Dehalococcoides mccartyi 195: one gene and its partner. The protein of the gene in region 1 interacts with the protein of each later gene in a pairwise test. Links are inferred from orthologs where the notes say so. Each region holds a gene or a part of one and is shown on either strand. Other genes may lie near its edges.

Evidence for each region.
Region 2: the proteins of def (region 1) and DET_RS05055 interact in binary tests that used the Escherichia coli proteins (3 or more experiments, as listed by UniProt). The link is inferred for Dehalococcoides mccartyi 195 from one-to-one orthologs.

The regions. Positions count from the first base shown.
Region 1 is NC_002936.3:696,181-703,896, reverse strand. Bases 1,731-4,582 are described here. They hold def (peptide deformylase), read left to right. Parts: upstream 1,731-2,830; coding sequence 2,831-3,334; downstream 3,335-4,582. Other genes in these bases: DET_RS03955 (YggS family pyridoxal phosphate-dependent enzyme), read right to left, coding at 4,013-4,582; DET_RS03960 (MtnX-like HAD-IB family phosphatase), read left to right, coding at 3,357-4,016; heR (heliorhodopsin HeR), read left to right, coding at 1,742-2,545. Also shown: DET_RS03990 (sodium-translocating pyrophosphatase), read left to right, coding at 1-169; DET_RS08705 (hypothetical protein), read right to left, coding at 242-406; DET_RS03985 (dienelactone hydrolase family protein), read left to right, coding at 619-1,278; DET_RS03980 (DUF2177 family protein), read left to right, coding at 1,288-1,689; more of DET_RS03955, read right to left, coding at 4,583-4,675; DET_RS03950 (zinc ribbon domain-containing protein), read right to left, coding at 4,686-5,054; DET_RS03940 (hypothetical protein), read left to right, coding at 5,647-7,053; DET_RS03935 (hypothetical protein), read left to right, coding at 7,194-7,716. UniProt on the Escherichia coli protein: Removes the formyl group from the N-terminal Met of newly synthesized proteins. Requires at least a dipeptide for an efficient rate of reaction. N-terminal L-methionine is a prerequisite for activity but the enzyme has broad specificity at other positions.
Region 2 is NC_002936.3:886,937-894,709, reverse strand. The notes cover bases 430-3,338. They hold DET_RS05055 (aspartate-semialdehyde dehydrogenase), read right to left. Parts: upstream 2,438-3,338; coding sequence 1,421-2,437; downstream 430-1,420. Other genes in these bases: DET_RS05045 (polyribonucleotide nucleotidyltransferase), read right to left, coding at 3,256-3,338; dapB (4-hydroxy-tetrahydrodipicolinate reductase), read right to left, coding at 2,448-3,239; dapA (4-hydroxy-tetrahydrodipicolinate synthase), read right to left, coding at 526-1,419; DET_RS05065 (GNAT family N-acetyltransferase), read right to left, coding at 430-523. Outside these bases: more of DET_RS05065, read right to left, coding at 1-429; more of DET_RS05045, read right to left, coding at 3,339-5,418; rpsO (30S ribosomal protein S15), read right to left, coding at 5,460-5,723; DET_RS05035 (DUF503 domain-containing protein), read left to right, coding at 5,903-6,199; DET_RS05030 (DEAD/DEAH box helicase), read left to right, coding at 6,211-7,773.

The DNA of each region.
Region 1 (7,716 bases):
GCTTGAATCAGACGGCAGCCCCGTTATGAAACATACTGTTACTCATGCCGCAACCGTGGTAGGTGATACGGTAGGTGACCCCTTCAAGGATACTGCCGGCCCTTCAATCCACGTACTGATAAAGTTACTCTCCACCATTACTCTGGTACTGGCCCCCCTCTTTATCTAGTAAAATAGTTAACCAAAATCAAAAGCCCCCGGCCGAAAAACCGGGGGCTTTATTATTGAAGTGATACTATAGTCAGGCTGCAGCACCCACTGCCTTAGATTCCATCTCCTTGGCTAGGCATTTGGCACAATCTTGATGCACATATCTTTCCCGATACTCATAAAGGTTATTTTCATCCTCTATCCTGATAACCCTCTCCTTTTTGCACTTGGGGCAGGCGTTGATTGTAACTTTCATTTCGGCCTCCTCCATATTTATTGACTCAAACGCTGTGAGGAAAAGAGTCTGTCTGTGTTAGAAGGTTACAATAATTGACCGCTAAAGATAATGCGTATTAGTACTTATTTGGACTATGGGAAAACACCTATTTTTAAATATATCTTAACAATTTTGCTTTATTTATAATGACTTTGGTAGAGTAATGCCATATACTATAGCCAGGAATTTTTATGCAGATATACGAAAAAACCATAAATGTTGTCATAGGCACTACCAAACTGCCCGGTGAGCTGGCTGTACCGCCGGAACCCATAGGGCTGGTGATATTTGTGCACGGCTCCGGTTCAAACCGCCAGAGTCCCCGCAACCGTCAGGTTGCCCACCAGCTGAACAGCTACGGTTTAGCTACATTTTTATTTGATTTGCTGACACCCCAAGAAGATATGGTGGATATCCTGATAGCCAATACCCGCTACAATTTCCGCTTTCTGGCAGACAGGGTTATAAAAGTAACCGAAATGCTGAAGGACAGGGAAGAAACCAAAGACCTGCCGCTGGGATATTTCGGGGCAAGTACCGGAGCCGCCGCCGCGCTCTACGCATCTTCGCTGCTGCCCGGACAGATAAAAGCGGTAGTCTCCAGAGGAGGCCGGCCTGACCTTGCCAAAGAACTGCTGCCCATGGTGGAATCCCCCACTTTATTTATAGTAGGGGAGAAGGACTCTCAGGTGTTAAAACTGAATACTCAAGCCCAAAAGATAATGCGCGCTCCTAATCATCTGTGTATATTACCGGGAGCCAGCCATCTTTTTGAAGAACCAGGGGCACTTGAAAAAGTAGCCGAACTGGCCGGCGGCTGGTTTATAGAATACATGGAAAAGACGGCCTGAGGAGGAAAGATGAGCGGTCTGCTGGTCTACCTGATATTACTGGTGCTTATCTTTGTCCTGGACATGATTTGGATTGGGTTAATTGCCAAAAAATTTTACGTGACCGAACTTTCTTCCATTGCCCGCTGGAGCGGAGGGAGTATGTCACCGGACTGGCCTTCAGCCATACTGGTTTATCTGATTTTCAGTTTGGGCATAGTAACTATGGCTTTGCCCTTGGCAGATGACAATATTTTTGCCGCTCTGGCTTATGGCGGGCTTTTCGGTTTTATTACTTACGGCGTTCATGACCTGACTAATTATTCCACTTTAAATAGTTTCAGCCTGAAGATGGCTTTGGTAGATATGGGCTGGGGGGTTTTTCTGGGTGCTGCCGCCGGACTGACAGGCGGCATTTTGTACAGCCTGTAACTTTTTTTGAGAGTTTACCTGTTTTTACCTGTAAATGGTGACGGGAGGTAATATGGCTAACAAAAAAGTAAAACAGCCTGAGCTGAATCAGCCACAAGCGTTTAGGAATCTGCGGGTTTATAACCTTGTCATGGGCAGTTTCCATTTAGCCCAATCAATACTTATCTTATTCCTCAGCAACAGTTTTTCACTTCCGGTTACTACTAACTTTATCGGCGGCGGGCCCGGCGGGATTACTTTTAAACCACCCGAAATACTTTTTGACCTGCCTATAGGCCCCATGGTAGCCATTTTTCTGCTGCTTTCAGCCGCAGCCCATTTTCTGTTATCTGCACCGGGCATATTTGATTGGTACAAATCTAATTTATCAAAAGGGATTAACTACGCCCGCTGGTACGAATATGCCTTAAGTTCGTCTGTTATGATTGTACTTATTGCCATGCTAAGCGGCATATATGATATAGCCACTTTGATTGCAATTTTCGGGGCAAATGCTGCTATGAATCTGTTTGGCCTGATGATGGAGCTTCATAACCAGACCACATCCAAAACCAACTGGCTTTCATACACTTTCGGGTGTTTTGCCGGATTCATACCCTGGGTGGCTATAAGTATTTATTTCTTCGGGGCAATATCGCAAGCCAGCGAAAATATACCCACCTTTGTTTATTTTACCCTGCCTACTCTATTCGTTTTCTTTTTCAGCTTTGCTCTAAACATGTGGCTGCAATACAAGAAAGTGGGCAAGTGGCGGGATTACCTGTTTGGCGAGAAGGTTTATATATTCCTGAGCCTTACTGCCAAGACAGCTCTGGCCTGGCAGGTATTTGGAGGAGCACTGGCAGGCGGTTCTTAAACGAGCCTGAACAAGCATCCTAAACTTGCTGACCCGGCAATAAAAAAGCCCTCTTTTAAAAGAGGGCTTTCGTTTAAAGAAAATGGTCGGGGTGAGAGGATTTGAACCTCCGACCACCTGAACCCCATTCAGGTGCGCTACCAGGCTGCGCTACACCCCGACTGTGCAAGATATGGTAGCATAGTGCTTAACTTTGAGCAAGTCTGACTTTTTGTCCGCCAAAGCTAAATATGCTATAATTACAGGGTAATTTCAAAAACTAATGCATAAACGGAGAGAAATTTCATGGCAATACGCCGCATCTGTGAGTTGCCTGAGCCTATATTAAGGAAGAAGGCTAAAAAAGTACCGTCTATTGACGGCTCTATTCAAACACTCATTGATGACATGATTGAAACCATGAAGAGCGCTGACGGAGCAGGGCTTGCTGCCCCGCAGGTAGGCGTATCTCTAAGGCTGATAGTTTTCCGCGAACCGGACGCTAAAGAAGCCACAGTGCTTATTAACCCTGAGATTGTGAAAAAAGAAGGGCAGAGACAGGTGACCGAAGGCTGCCTTTCCATTCCAGGTTATTTTGGTGAACTTACCAGAGCCGAAACTGTCACTGCCAAGGGGCTTGACCGCCACGGTAAGGCTTTCCGCATAAAAGGTACCGGTGTTGTTGCCCAGCTGCTGGAACATGAAACCGAACACCTGGACGGAATACTTTATATAGACCACCTTGAGAGTGAAGAAAAACTGCATGAGATACAGCCGGAAGATGAAATACCCGAAGAAATCCGTGATTAGCAGATGAACAGGATAAACATATATGCCCGTTGCTCATAAACCTAAAATAATGTTCCAGAGTGATTTTGACGGCACCCTTACCGAAGGGGATGTAAGCTTTTTAATACTTGAGAAATATGCCCAGGGTGACTGGTGTGCTATTCTGCGTGAATACCAAGAGGGCAAGATAAGCGTAGGTGACTTTAATTACCGGGCTTTCGCCCTGGTAAAAGAAGACCGTGAAACACTGGTTGATTTTATCCGCAAGAATGCCATACCCAAGAAGGGCATTTACGAACTTATCAACTACTGCCGCCAGGAAGATATCCGCTTTTCGGTGGTAAGTAACGGCTTAGATTTTTATATTCATACCATGCTGGAAGAAATGGGATTTAAAGATATTGAGATAAATGCCGCCCGCACGCTTTTCACCAGCAACGGCCTAGATGCCCGTTATTACGGGCCTGACGGCAAAATGGTAGAAAACGGCTTTAAAGAGAGCTATACCAACCACTATAAATCACAAAATTACCAGGTAATTTATGCCGGTAACGGCCCTTCTGATTTTCCGCCGGCCAAGCTATGTGAATACGCCTTTGCTACCGATATGCTGCTTGACCGTTTTAAGCAGAGTAATCTGCCCTGCTATCCTTTTCAGGACCTGCACGATATCGTATTCCACTTAAAAGCACTGCCCCGTTAGGGTCGGGGGCCAAAAATACGCGTGCCCAGCCTGACCAGATTAGTTCCTTCCTGAACGGCCACTTTATAAGAGCCCGACATGCCCATGGAAAGAAACTTAAGCTCGGTATTAGGCAAACCCATAGCGGCTATTTCATCAAACTTGTTTTTAGTCAGGCGGAATACGCTACGCAGTTCATCAGGGTCTTCCAGTGCCGGCCCCATAGTCATAAGCCCTGAAAGCCTGAGATTTGACAAGCCGGATAACCGCTTTGCCAGTTCCACGGTATCTTCCGGCAATACCCCTGATTTCTGTTCTTCCCGTCCGCTGTTTATCTCTATAAACACAGATAAAACCTTGTCAATTTCGGCAGCTCTGCGGTTTAACTCGGAGGCTATTTCAAAACTATCCACCGTTTCAACCACCGAAAACAAACGGACAATTTTTTTGCATTTGTTTGACTGAAGCTTGCCGATAAAATGCCACTCAACCTTTTCCCCTATAAGCGGGTAAGTTTGCTCCGCTTCGGATAGATAGTTATGCCCAATTATCTTTACCCCGGCCTCTATAGCCGCCAGTATTTCAGCCGGCTGGCGTTTTTTGACAGCCGCTTCAAGTGTCACATCAGGCGGCAGCTCAGCCAGTATGTCCCTTATGTTCCGAGTAATATCTTCGTACATATTTTCAACCTTAGCCCAGGCTATTTCCGCATTGAGGACAGAAACGCATACCGGCTTCCACTCTGGCTTCGCAATTAGCACACTCGTACCGGGGTGTTTCCATTTCCAGTTGCTGTATCAAGTTTTCCATCTGCTTTTTACTCAGCAGGCGGGCTTTCACTGTAGATTGGAGACTTTTATCAATTTCAAACCGCTCATGGCAATGGCCGCAATACATGTATTGCTTGCGGGAAAAATCAAAGGTGGGGATAAAATAAACCGTGAGCTTTTTGCGCTGCTGTTCAACAGTCATTACCGAAGTAGTCTTACAGCCCGGACAGGTAGTGACCATGTATCCCAAAATATCGTAATATGCTTTATTTCCAAACAGTACAATCATCAAGTGATGTTATAATGGAAAAGCCTGCTTGTCAAACCGGTTATTTATTATCAGGTTGAGAGGCCAAGCCTAAAATGTTAATATGTACTCTCACAGCGGGGGAGTGCCGGAATTGGCAGACGGGCATGACTTAGGATCATGTGTCGAAAGGCGTCGGGGTTCGAGTCCCCGCTTCCCCACCACACACCACTCTAAATACCTGTTAAATCTAAATCACCAGGGTATACTCTCTCTCATTGCCTTCCCGAGGAATCAGCCGCTATCCGCATTCAAGGTTATATTTACCTTTATTCCATTATCATCTACTTAAATATTTAATTATTTACAATATTTGGCTGGTAATATATTTACCCATCTGCCCTTAAACTACCGCAAATCAAATCCAGCTTTTCGCTTTACATAATAGAATTTATTCTTATCTACTCATACTTTCGTATTGACTCTGGATTGAGCATAGATTAGACTACACATGAGTTATATATAAGTACTTGCTTGTTTAATAGTTCGTTTTGATTGTCAGAGCTATATGTAGTTTTTGGCAACGGTTATTTGTGGCATTGGTACTACTAGCCGGCCAAGGAAAGAGGATAAAATGGAGAATAAAAGCCCTACTCTGGGTCAGCATGTAGACCAGCCCGGTCCCAAAATTATGACCAAGCCTCTGCCCATTATTCTGGACGAAATGGAGGCTAATATCCGCGCCGCTGCGGAAGCTGCCAGACGCGCAGAGGAAGCAGCAAAACAAGCAAGTGCCTCCGCCGGTACTTCTATGCATGCCGCAGAAGTAGCCGAAAAAAGGGCGGAGGATGCCCGGCTTGCAGGTGAAAATGCAGCTGCAGTAGCCCAAAAAGCTGCTGCCGAAGCAGTCGCAAAAGCGGCTGAAGCCGCCTCAAAAGCCCAGGAAGCTATTTTGCGTTCAGTTGAGGCTGATAAGGCTGCCGTAAAAGCCGCCGAAACCTTCAAAAAAGCTGCTGACGATGCCAGTGAAAAAGCCAGAGCTTCGGCCGCCGAAGCAGCTGCCCAAGCCAGTTTGGCCGCTGAAGAAGCTGCCAGACGTGCCGAAGAAGCTGCCAGAAGCGCTGAAGAAACAGCCAGAGCTGCCATATATGCAGCCGAAGAAGCAACCGCCAAAGCAGATGAGGTTGCCCGTTCTTCAAAAGAAGCTGCCTTAGCTGCCCAGAGAGCCGCCGAACAAACAGCCATCAGGGCTGAAGAAATTGCCAAAGCTGCCAAAGAAGCTCTTGAGAGACTTATTAAGCAAGCGGAAAAAGCCAGTGATGAAGTTGCCGCCGCTATTGCGGCTGCCAAATCAGCCGGCAAAGAAGCTACTATAAAACTAACTACCGAAGCAGGTAAAGCCGCCGATGATGCCGGGCGCAAAGCCAAAGAAATGGCCGTATCTGCTTTACATTTATCCGAACAGCTGGCTCACAAGGCCGAAATGGCTGATGTGGCCGGAGATGAAGCTATAGAAGCAGCCACTAAAGTCAGCGGTAAATTAGCCGACGCAGTTGACGAAGCCGGACGAATAGCCAAAGAATCAGCTGCAAGCGGTTTCAAAATTGCCGAAAATATGGCTCAGCAAGCTGTATCTGCAGACAAAGCCGGCGATGATGCTATCCGGACTGCGATGTCCATCTTGCAGGAGCTAGCCACCAGAGCTGAAAGCACCGCCAAATCTGCCGCTGAGCGAGCTACCGGTGCTGAAGCTACTGCCAAAGCCGCTGCCGAACGGGCTACCGGTGCTGAAACCACTGCCAGAGCTGCTGCCGACAGAGCGGTGGCAGAGGTAATGCGGGTAAGGCAGACAGCCGAAGAGGTCGCCCAAAGCGCACGCAAAGCAGCAGATGAAGCACTTGCCAAAGCTGAGGAAGCTCTGGTAAAAGCTGTCATCAAACGCCTTACCAGCTGGGAGTGGATTGTAATCCTGGTAGTAATTAACCTTAGTATAGTATTTGCGGCAGTACTTATTGCTACTGCTCTGGGTGCTTTGCTCTAATAAAATATCTTGTTGATGGTCCGCCACGAATGATATAATGGCTTCGTGGTGGTCAAACCTGATACGAAAGCCTCTCAACCGTTTAATCCGGCTGGGAGGCTTTAGGTTTTTTACCTAATACTGGTGAGAGGAATCTAAAAATGGAAGGAAAGAAAAACATTTCTTCAAATAATGAGCCTGTTGCCCAACCCAAGATTTTAACTAAGCCTTTACCTCAAATTCTGGACGAAATGGATGCCAATATACGCGCGGCTGCCGAAGCTGCCCGCAGGGCACAAGAAGCCGCCATTACCGCCGGTAAAGCCGCTGAAAGTGCTACCCATGCTGCCAATCTGGCTGAAAAACGGGCTGAAGATGCCCGGTTAGCCGGTGAAAAAGCGGCTGAAACCGCAACCCGTGCTGCAGCAGAAGCTGCCGCCGCCGCCGAAAAAACTGCTAAGTTAGCTACTAACGCTGCCAATGAAGCCCTGAAAGCCGCTGAACTGGCTTCACGTAAAGCCGAAGATGCCGAAAGAGGGGCTGCCAAAGCAGCTGATGATTTTAAAAAGGTAGCGGAAGAAGCTGCCAGAAGAGCTGAAGCTGCCAGCCAGGCCGCCCGTGATGCAGCAGACAACGCCATGCTTATAGCCGAATCTGCCGCCCAAAGGGCTGAAGATGCCGGTG
Region 2 (7,773 bases), 190 kb from region 1 along the record:
TTACATTTGTCTGGTTTTGGGTTTCAAGATAAGACGCAGTGTTACTTTGGTCAAGTTCGGCTAGAATAGGGCGTACTACTTTACTGGCAAATCCCCTGGAGCGGTATTTGGGGGCAACTGCCAGCAGGGCAAGATATTTGTTGGGGAAAGGGTATAGCTGGTTTCTCATTTTGTCACACAGGCTGTTCAGATGCATATCCTGCTGAAAGTAATTAAACCCGCACCACATGTTTTTTACGGGAAAGCCGCAGCTTATCAGCTGCCAGAGAGAAATATGCACCGGGGCGTCAAACCAAACGGACACTGCCTCCATATCAGGCGAAGAGGCATAAGCCTGCCCGTATTTTATGCCCAGTGCGGCATAGTATTCAAAAACAACCGGTAACCGCTTAATTTTCCGGGTATCTCCCTGCAGGAGGTACGAAGTAAGCTGGTCATCTTTGAAGGCTTCGGCAGTTACATAGGCAAGACGTTTTATATCCGTTTTTTCCAAACGGTAGAGACCATTGTCAGACTGTATCATTTTTATTTTATGGGCAGGTCTATAGTATAGCCCTTCAGACTTTCGCGTATCAGGGCAGCAGTTTTTTCATCTGCTTCGGTCATGGGCAGTCTAAGCCCGCCTACTTCAAACCCCAGGTAATTCAGGGCGTATTTGATAGGTATGGGATTGGATACTACAAAAAGTGAGCGTATCAGCGGGGTCAGGTGGCGGTGAATAGCGGCTGCGTTATCCGTATTGCCCGAAACAAAACTGGTTATCATCTCCTTTATTTGCTTGCCCACTATGTGGGAAGCTACCGAGATAACGCCGTAAGCCCCCATGGCCAGCATGGGCAGGGTATCACTGTCATTACCGCTCCAGACAGTGAAATCAGGGCGGACATTGTTTATTATCTGGGCTATATCATCCAGTTTGCCGCTGGCTTCCTTGACACCCACAATATTGGGTATCTGGCTCAGGCGGATTACTGTTTCCGGACTCATGTGGGTGATGGTGCGTGAGGGTACATTATAAAGTATGCAGGGAAGCTTGGTAGCCTCGGCAATAGTCTTGAAATGAAGGTACAACCCCTCCTGGGTGGGTTTATTGTAATAGGGCACTACCAGCAAACAGGCATCTACCCCAATCTTCTCCGCTTTGAGAGTATTTTCCAGGGCTTCCTGGGTGCTGTTAGCACCTGTTCCGGCAATAACCTTTCCCCGGTTGCCGACCGCAGATTTTACAGCTGCAAACAGGGCGTGTTCTTCTTCCCAGGTAACGGTAGGTGATTCGCCGGTAGTGCCAACTACCACCAGCCCGTCACTGCCTGAATCAAGAAGTCCCAGAGCCAGTTTCTGAGCCTGGGCATAATCTACTGTCCCGTCTTTTTTAAACGGGGTTACCATGGCCGTAATCAGCCTGCCTAATTCTTTCATCTTAACCTCCTATCATGCCGCGGTTGACCAGTTCTTCGGCAATCTGGACGGCGTTTAGGGCCGCGCCTTTCCGGACATTGTCCGCCACCACCCACATAACCAAACCATTGGGGTTGGAAATGTCTTTGCGTATCCGTCCCACAAATACCTCGTCTGTACCGGTGGCCAGCCAGGGGTGCGGATAAAGTTTGACAGCCGGTTCGTCCAGTACTTTTATACCCGGTGACCGAAGGAGTATATCCCGGGCCTGTTCCGGCTCCATGGGACGTTCAAATTCTATAGTTACAGCTTCAGAATGGCCGGTGATAACCGGTACTCTTACGCAGGTAGCTGAAAGCTGTATGTTGTCAGCATGCATAATCTTGCGGGTTTCTTCCAGCATTTTCCATTCTTCCTTGGTATAGCCGCTGTCCAGAAAAACGTCAATCTCCGGCAGCACATTAAAGGCAATCTGGTGGGAATATACATGGGCAACCGCTTTCTGTCCGTCAAGGAGCTGGCGGGTTTGGGTTTGCAGCTCATCTACCGCGTTTACGCCCGTGCCGGACACAGCCTGAAAGGTAGTTACCACAATACGTTTAATTGGATTTACCTTGTGCAGAGGGTACAGGGCGACTACCATCTGAATGGTAGAGCAATTGGGGTTGGCAATAATCCCTTTATGCCTGGTAATATCTTCAATATTCACTTCCGGTACTACCAGGGGGACTTTGGGGTCCATGCGGAAAGCGGCACTGTTATCTACTACTATTGCTTTGTGCTGGGCGGCAATGGGGGCAAAATGGCGTGAAATATCCGCCCCGGCAGAGAACAAAGCTATATCCACGTTATTAAACGAATCATAGGCGGTCTCCCTGACCTCTATTTCCTCGCCTTTGACCATCATTTTCTTGCCCGCAGAGCGGTCTGACGCCAGGAGTGAAACGGTATCCATAGGAAAATCCCGTTTCTCCAGTACTTTTATAAATTCCTGACCTACCATTCCGGTAGCACCTACTATGGCCACTCTGTAACCCATGGACTGCCTCCTAAAGCTTAAGCAGTTTGTCCAGACCGAAAACAAAACCTTTGGTTTGGACTATTTCTTTTATCGCCAGTACCACACCGGGCATATAACATTCGCGGCTGAAGGCATCATGCCGTATAGTCAAAGATTGACCGGCCGCTCCGAAAATAACTTCCTGATGGGCCAGCAAACCCGGCAGGCGCACACTGTGCACCCGGATGCCGTCATGTTCCTGTCCGCGGGCATCTGACATATTTTCCTTAGCCGGTTTGTTAAAGGCTTCACCCCGGGTTTTAAGCATGGCGGCTGCTGTAGCCAGCGCAGTACCGGAAGGTGAGTCCAGTTTCTTATCGTGATGCAGCTCTATCACTTCGGCGCTGGCAAGGAAACGTGATGCTTCCTGTGCCAAGTGAACCATTATTATAGCACCAAGGGCAAAGTTGGGTGCAACTATAATGCCGATATCATTAGTTTTAGCCAGCTGTTCAATTTCTGATATTTCCTCAGGCGAAAAGCCGGTAGTGCCTATAACCAGATTAACCTTGTGGGCGGCGGCAATGCGGATAGCAGGCATGGAAGCTTTGGCAATAGTAAAATCTACCATTACATCCGGCTTGGTCTGCGAAAGAACGGAAGAGAGGTCTGCCGAATAGGGGATAGAGCCGCTTCCGTCCGGCAGGGGCAGGGCAGGGCTTTTTGCCCGTATGTCCACTGCTCCCACCGGAAGAAGGTTATTTTCCTGGCACAGGGTCTTTAAGACCTCCTGGCCCATTTTGCCTGAGGCACCGTGAACTACAACCTTTATAGGTGTCATAGCGCCTCCTAATATATTATGAGTTAGACCGGTCTTGAGGGCGGAAAGGCCCGGAACGGCGCGGCTGGGAATCACGGTTGCGGGAGATGGGAACAGCATTGGGATTGAGAATGACCCGGCGTGACAGGTTTATTCTGCCCTGTGAATCAATCTCAGTTACCTTTACTGTTATTTCGTCACCCACTTTAACTACGTCTTCCACTTTTTCCACTCTGTGGTCGGCCAGTTCGCTTATGTGTACCATGCCCTCTTTGCCGGGCAGGATTTCAACAAAAGCACCAAAGGTCATTATCCGGGTAACTTTACCGGTATAAACACTGCCGGCTTCTACATCTTTGGTCAGGTCTTCAATTATCTTTATAGCTTTTTGGGCCGAAGCTTCGTCAGTAGCACCGATGACCACTGTGCCGTCATTTTCAATATCAACGGTGGTATTGGTCTGCTCAATAATAGAGCGGATGGTCTTGCCGCCGCTGCCGATAACACTGCCAATCTTGGAGGGGTCAATGCTTATCTTGTACATTCTGGGGGCGTAAGGGCTAAGCTCGGTCTTGGGCTGGGCAAGAGCCTTGTCCATTACTTCCAGTATGGTATAGCGGGCTTCTTTGGCCTGGTAGATAGCGTCACGGATAACGTCAAAGCTGATACCCTTGACTTTCATATCCACCTGTATGGCGGTTATGCCGTCACGGGTACCGGCAACTTTGAAATCCATATCGCCGTAGTTATCTTCAATACCTTCAATATCAGTAATGGTGCAGTAGGTATCATTTTCACCGGTAATAAGGCCGATGGAAATACCGGCAACAGCTTTTTTAACTGGTACACCTGCATCCATAAGTGACAAACTGGACGAACAGACACTGCCCATAGAAGTAGAGCCTGATGAACCGACTACGTCAGCTACCATACGAATGGTATAGGGAAATTCTTCGGGAGTGGGCAGGACAGGCACCAAAGCCCTTTCAGCTAAAGCACCATGACCGATTTCACGCCGTCCGGGGGAGCCGGAACGCTTAACTTCACCGGTAGAGAAGGGGGCAAAATTATAGTGAAGCATAAAACGCTTGGTATCTTCGGCACTCAAGCCGTCCAGCTGCTGGGCTTCCTGCAAAGAACCCAGTGTGGTAATGGCCATAACCTGGGTATCACCCCGGGTGAACAAAGCTGAACCGTGAACGCGGGGCAGAATACCTGTTTCAGCGTCCAGCTGGCGGAGCTGCTTAATACCCCGTCCGTTTACCCTGATATCTTTTTCAAGTATAGTTGAGCGGATAGCCTTTTTGATTTCTTTATCATAAGCGGCCAGAATATCGCCTTCGGCATATGTCTCTGCCAAAGCTTCAACCAGTTCGCTCTGAAGGGCTTCAACCGCATTTTCACGGAGGGTTTTATCCTGATGGCTCAGGGCTTCGTTTACTCGCCCTTTTACAAAGGCGGCTACCGCTGCTTTGACTTCTTCGGGTATTTCCAGCACCGGCACCGGCAGTTTTTCCTTGCCCAGCTTGGCGCGGATTTCATCCTGCAGGTCAATAAGCTCCTGATTTGCCTGATGGGCAAACTCAATCGCTTTAATCATAAGGTCTTCGGGAATTTCCTTAGACCCGGCTTCAATCATAACTACGGCTTTACGGGTGCTGACTACCACCAAATCCATCTGGCTTTGTTCCAGCTGGGCAAAGGTGGGGTTAAGCACGAATTCGCCGTTTGTATAACCTACGCGGCTGGCTCCCACCGGGCCTTCGTAGGGTATTTGTGACATGGTAAGAACGGTTGAAGCACCTACCACACCCCAGATATCAGCGTCATTTTCCTTGTCTGAGGCAATTACGGTGATAATAATCTGAAGTTCATTCCGCCACTCCTTGGGGAGAAGGGGGCGGAGAGGTCTGTCTGTCAGACGTCCGGCCAAAATAGCCTGTTCACTGGGGCGTCCTTCGCGGCGGATAAACCCGCCGGGGATTTTGCCTGCGGCATACATCCGCTCTTCGTAGTCTATAGTCAGGGGGAGGAAATCCACCCCTTCGCGCGGTTTTTTGGCAGCACAAAGTGTTACCAGTAATTCGGTATCCGCATAGCGGATAGTTACTGCGGCATCTGCAAGGCGGGCCATTTTCCCGCTCTCTATAGTAAGTTTTCTGCCGCCAATAGTTCGTTCAAATGAGTTGGCAGTTATCAATAACGTAATCTCCTTACAGGGTTATTTGCCTTTGGCAATATTTATTTTCTAAGGCCAAGATTGGCAATAAGCTCCTGATAACCGGCCCCGTTATTGTTGCGCATGTATGAGAGCAAGCGGCGGCGGCGGCCAACCAAAGTAAGCAGGCTTCTCTTGGTATGAAAGTCATGTTTATTAGCAATCATGTGGGTGGTTAACTGGTGAATACGGGCAGTGAGCAAGGCTACCTGCACTTCAGTAGAGCCGGTATCGTTTTCGCTCTTTTTGAATTCGTTGATAATCAGAGATTTTTCCTGTTTGTCCAAACTTATTCCCCTTATGTTATTCTACTCAATTTAAAGTCAAAATTATATCACACTGTACCTGTGTTGTAAAACAAATGCGCTATATTTAGGTATAATATACCATATTCCGGCAAGTGTTTACTTGACGTAATATATGGGTAACGCTATATTCATTTAAGGGCTTTAAAAGAGGTGTTTGGGTGAGTTTGCACGCCGGTATATTAAAACTGTGGCTGGACTTGCCTGAAAATACCTCGCTGAAGGGCAAACGCCAGATTATTCAGCCGTTAATCAGGCAGTTGCAAAACCGTTTTAATCTTTCGGTAGCCGAAGCCGAAGAAATGGACAGATGGAAGACGGCGGTTATTGGTATAAGCTGTATCAGCAACAGTGCTGTGGTGGCTGACCAGTTACTGAATAAAGTATTGGCTTTTGTGACTGATGGCGGGTTTGATGTGGTTATACGTGATTTTCAGATTGAAATAATGGCGGTTTAGGATAAAGGCTTTTGGAAACTACCGAATTTTTAGCCTACATTGCGTCCCTGCCTGATTATCAGGAGCAGATAGCCCATATTGAACGCCTGCCATACCGTCCGGCGGAATATGCCAGAACTGACGCCCCGCTGTTGCCCCGGATAGATGCACGCCTCAGGAAAAAACGGATTTTGCCCTTGTACACCCATCAGGCAAATGCTGTAAACCTTAGCCGGCAGGGGAAGAATATTATCGTGGCCACCCCGGCGGCCAGCGGCAAAAGCTTGTGCTATAACCTGCCGGTGCTGGAAAAACTGCTCTCAGACCCGAATGCCAGAGCTTTATACCTTTACCCGGCTAAGGCTTTGGCACAGGACCAGCTGCGAAGCCTGAAATCTTTGGCAGTGCCTTCACTCCTGGCAGATGAGGAAATAGCTGTATATGACGGCGATACCCCCGGCAACAGCCGTGCGGATATACGCCTGAAAGCCCGGATTATACTTTCAAACCCGGATATGCTCCATGTTTCCATACTGCCGTCTCACCAGAAGTGGGGGCGGTTTTTACGCCACCTGGAATATGTGGTGATAGACGAAGCCCATATTTACCGGGGGGTATTTGGTTCGCATCTGGCAAACATTATCCGCAGGCTTCGGCGTCTTTGCCGTTACTACGGCAGTTCCCCGCAGTTTATTCTCAGTTCGGCTACTATAGCCAGCCCCGGCGTTCATGCCCAAAGTCTGACCGGGCTGCCTTTTTCAGTGGTAGATAATGACGGCGCTCCCAGGTCAGAAAAAGATTTTGTCTTTTGGAATCCGCCCATTATTGACCCGGCTAACGGCATACGCCATAGCGCCAACTCGGAGTCTTCGTTTCTTCTAAGCGAACTGGTCAGCCACGAAATACGTACCCTGGACTTTACCCGTACCAAACGGCTGACCGAGCTTATTTATAAATATTCGCGTGACCGCCTGATAGCCATAAAGCCGGAGTTTGCAGACCTCATCAAGCCTTATCGGGGAGGGTATACCGCCGAAGACCGCCGCAAGATAGAAAAAGAGCTTTTCTCAGGCAGATTGCTTGGGGCGGTTTCCACTAATGCACTTGAGCTGGGAATAGATATAGGTGACCTGGGGGCTACCATACTGACCGGCTTTCCGGGCAGTATCTCCAGCACTTTTCAGCAGGCAGGGCGCAGCGGCCGAAGGTGCGGACACTCCCTTTCCTTTTTGCTGGGGCTGGATAACCCCCTTGACCAGTATTATATGAATAACCCCGAAAAACTGTTTAACAGCGGTTTTGAAGGCACTTTTATCAATCCGGAAAATCCATATATCTACCGGGTTCATCTTTTATGTGCCGCCTGGGAGATGCCGGTAAACGCCAGTGAAACGGATATGTTCGGTGAAAACCTGATTGAGGAGCTGGATACACTTGCCCAGGAAAGAGTGCTTAATAAGCGGAGGGACAATTATTATCTGTCAGCCGATATTTCTTATCCCGCCGGAGATATCAGTATCCGTTCGGCTTCGGGCAAGGATTTCTGTCTGATAGATGCCGAAAGCGGACAGATTATTGAGACGCTGGACTTTCAA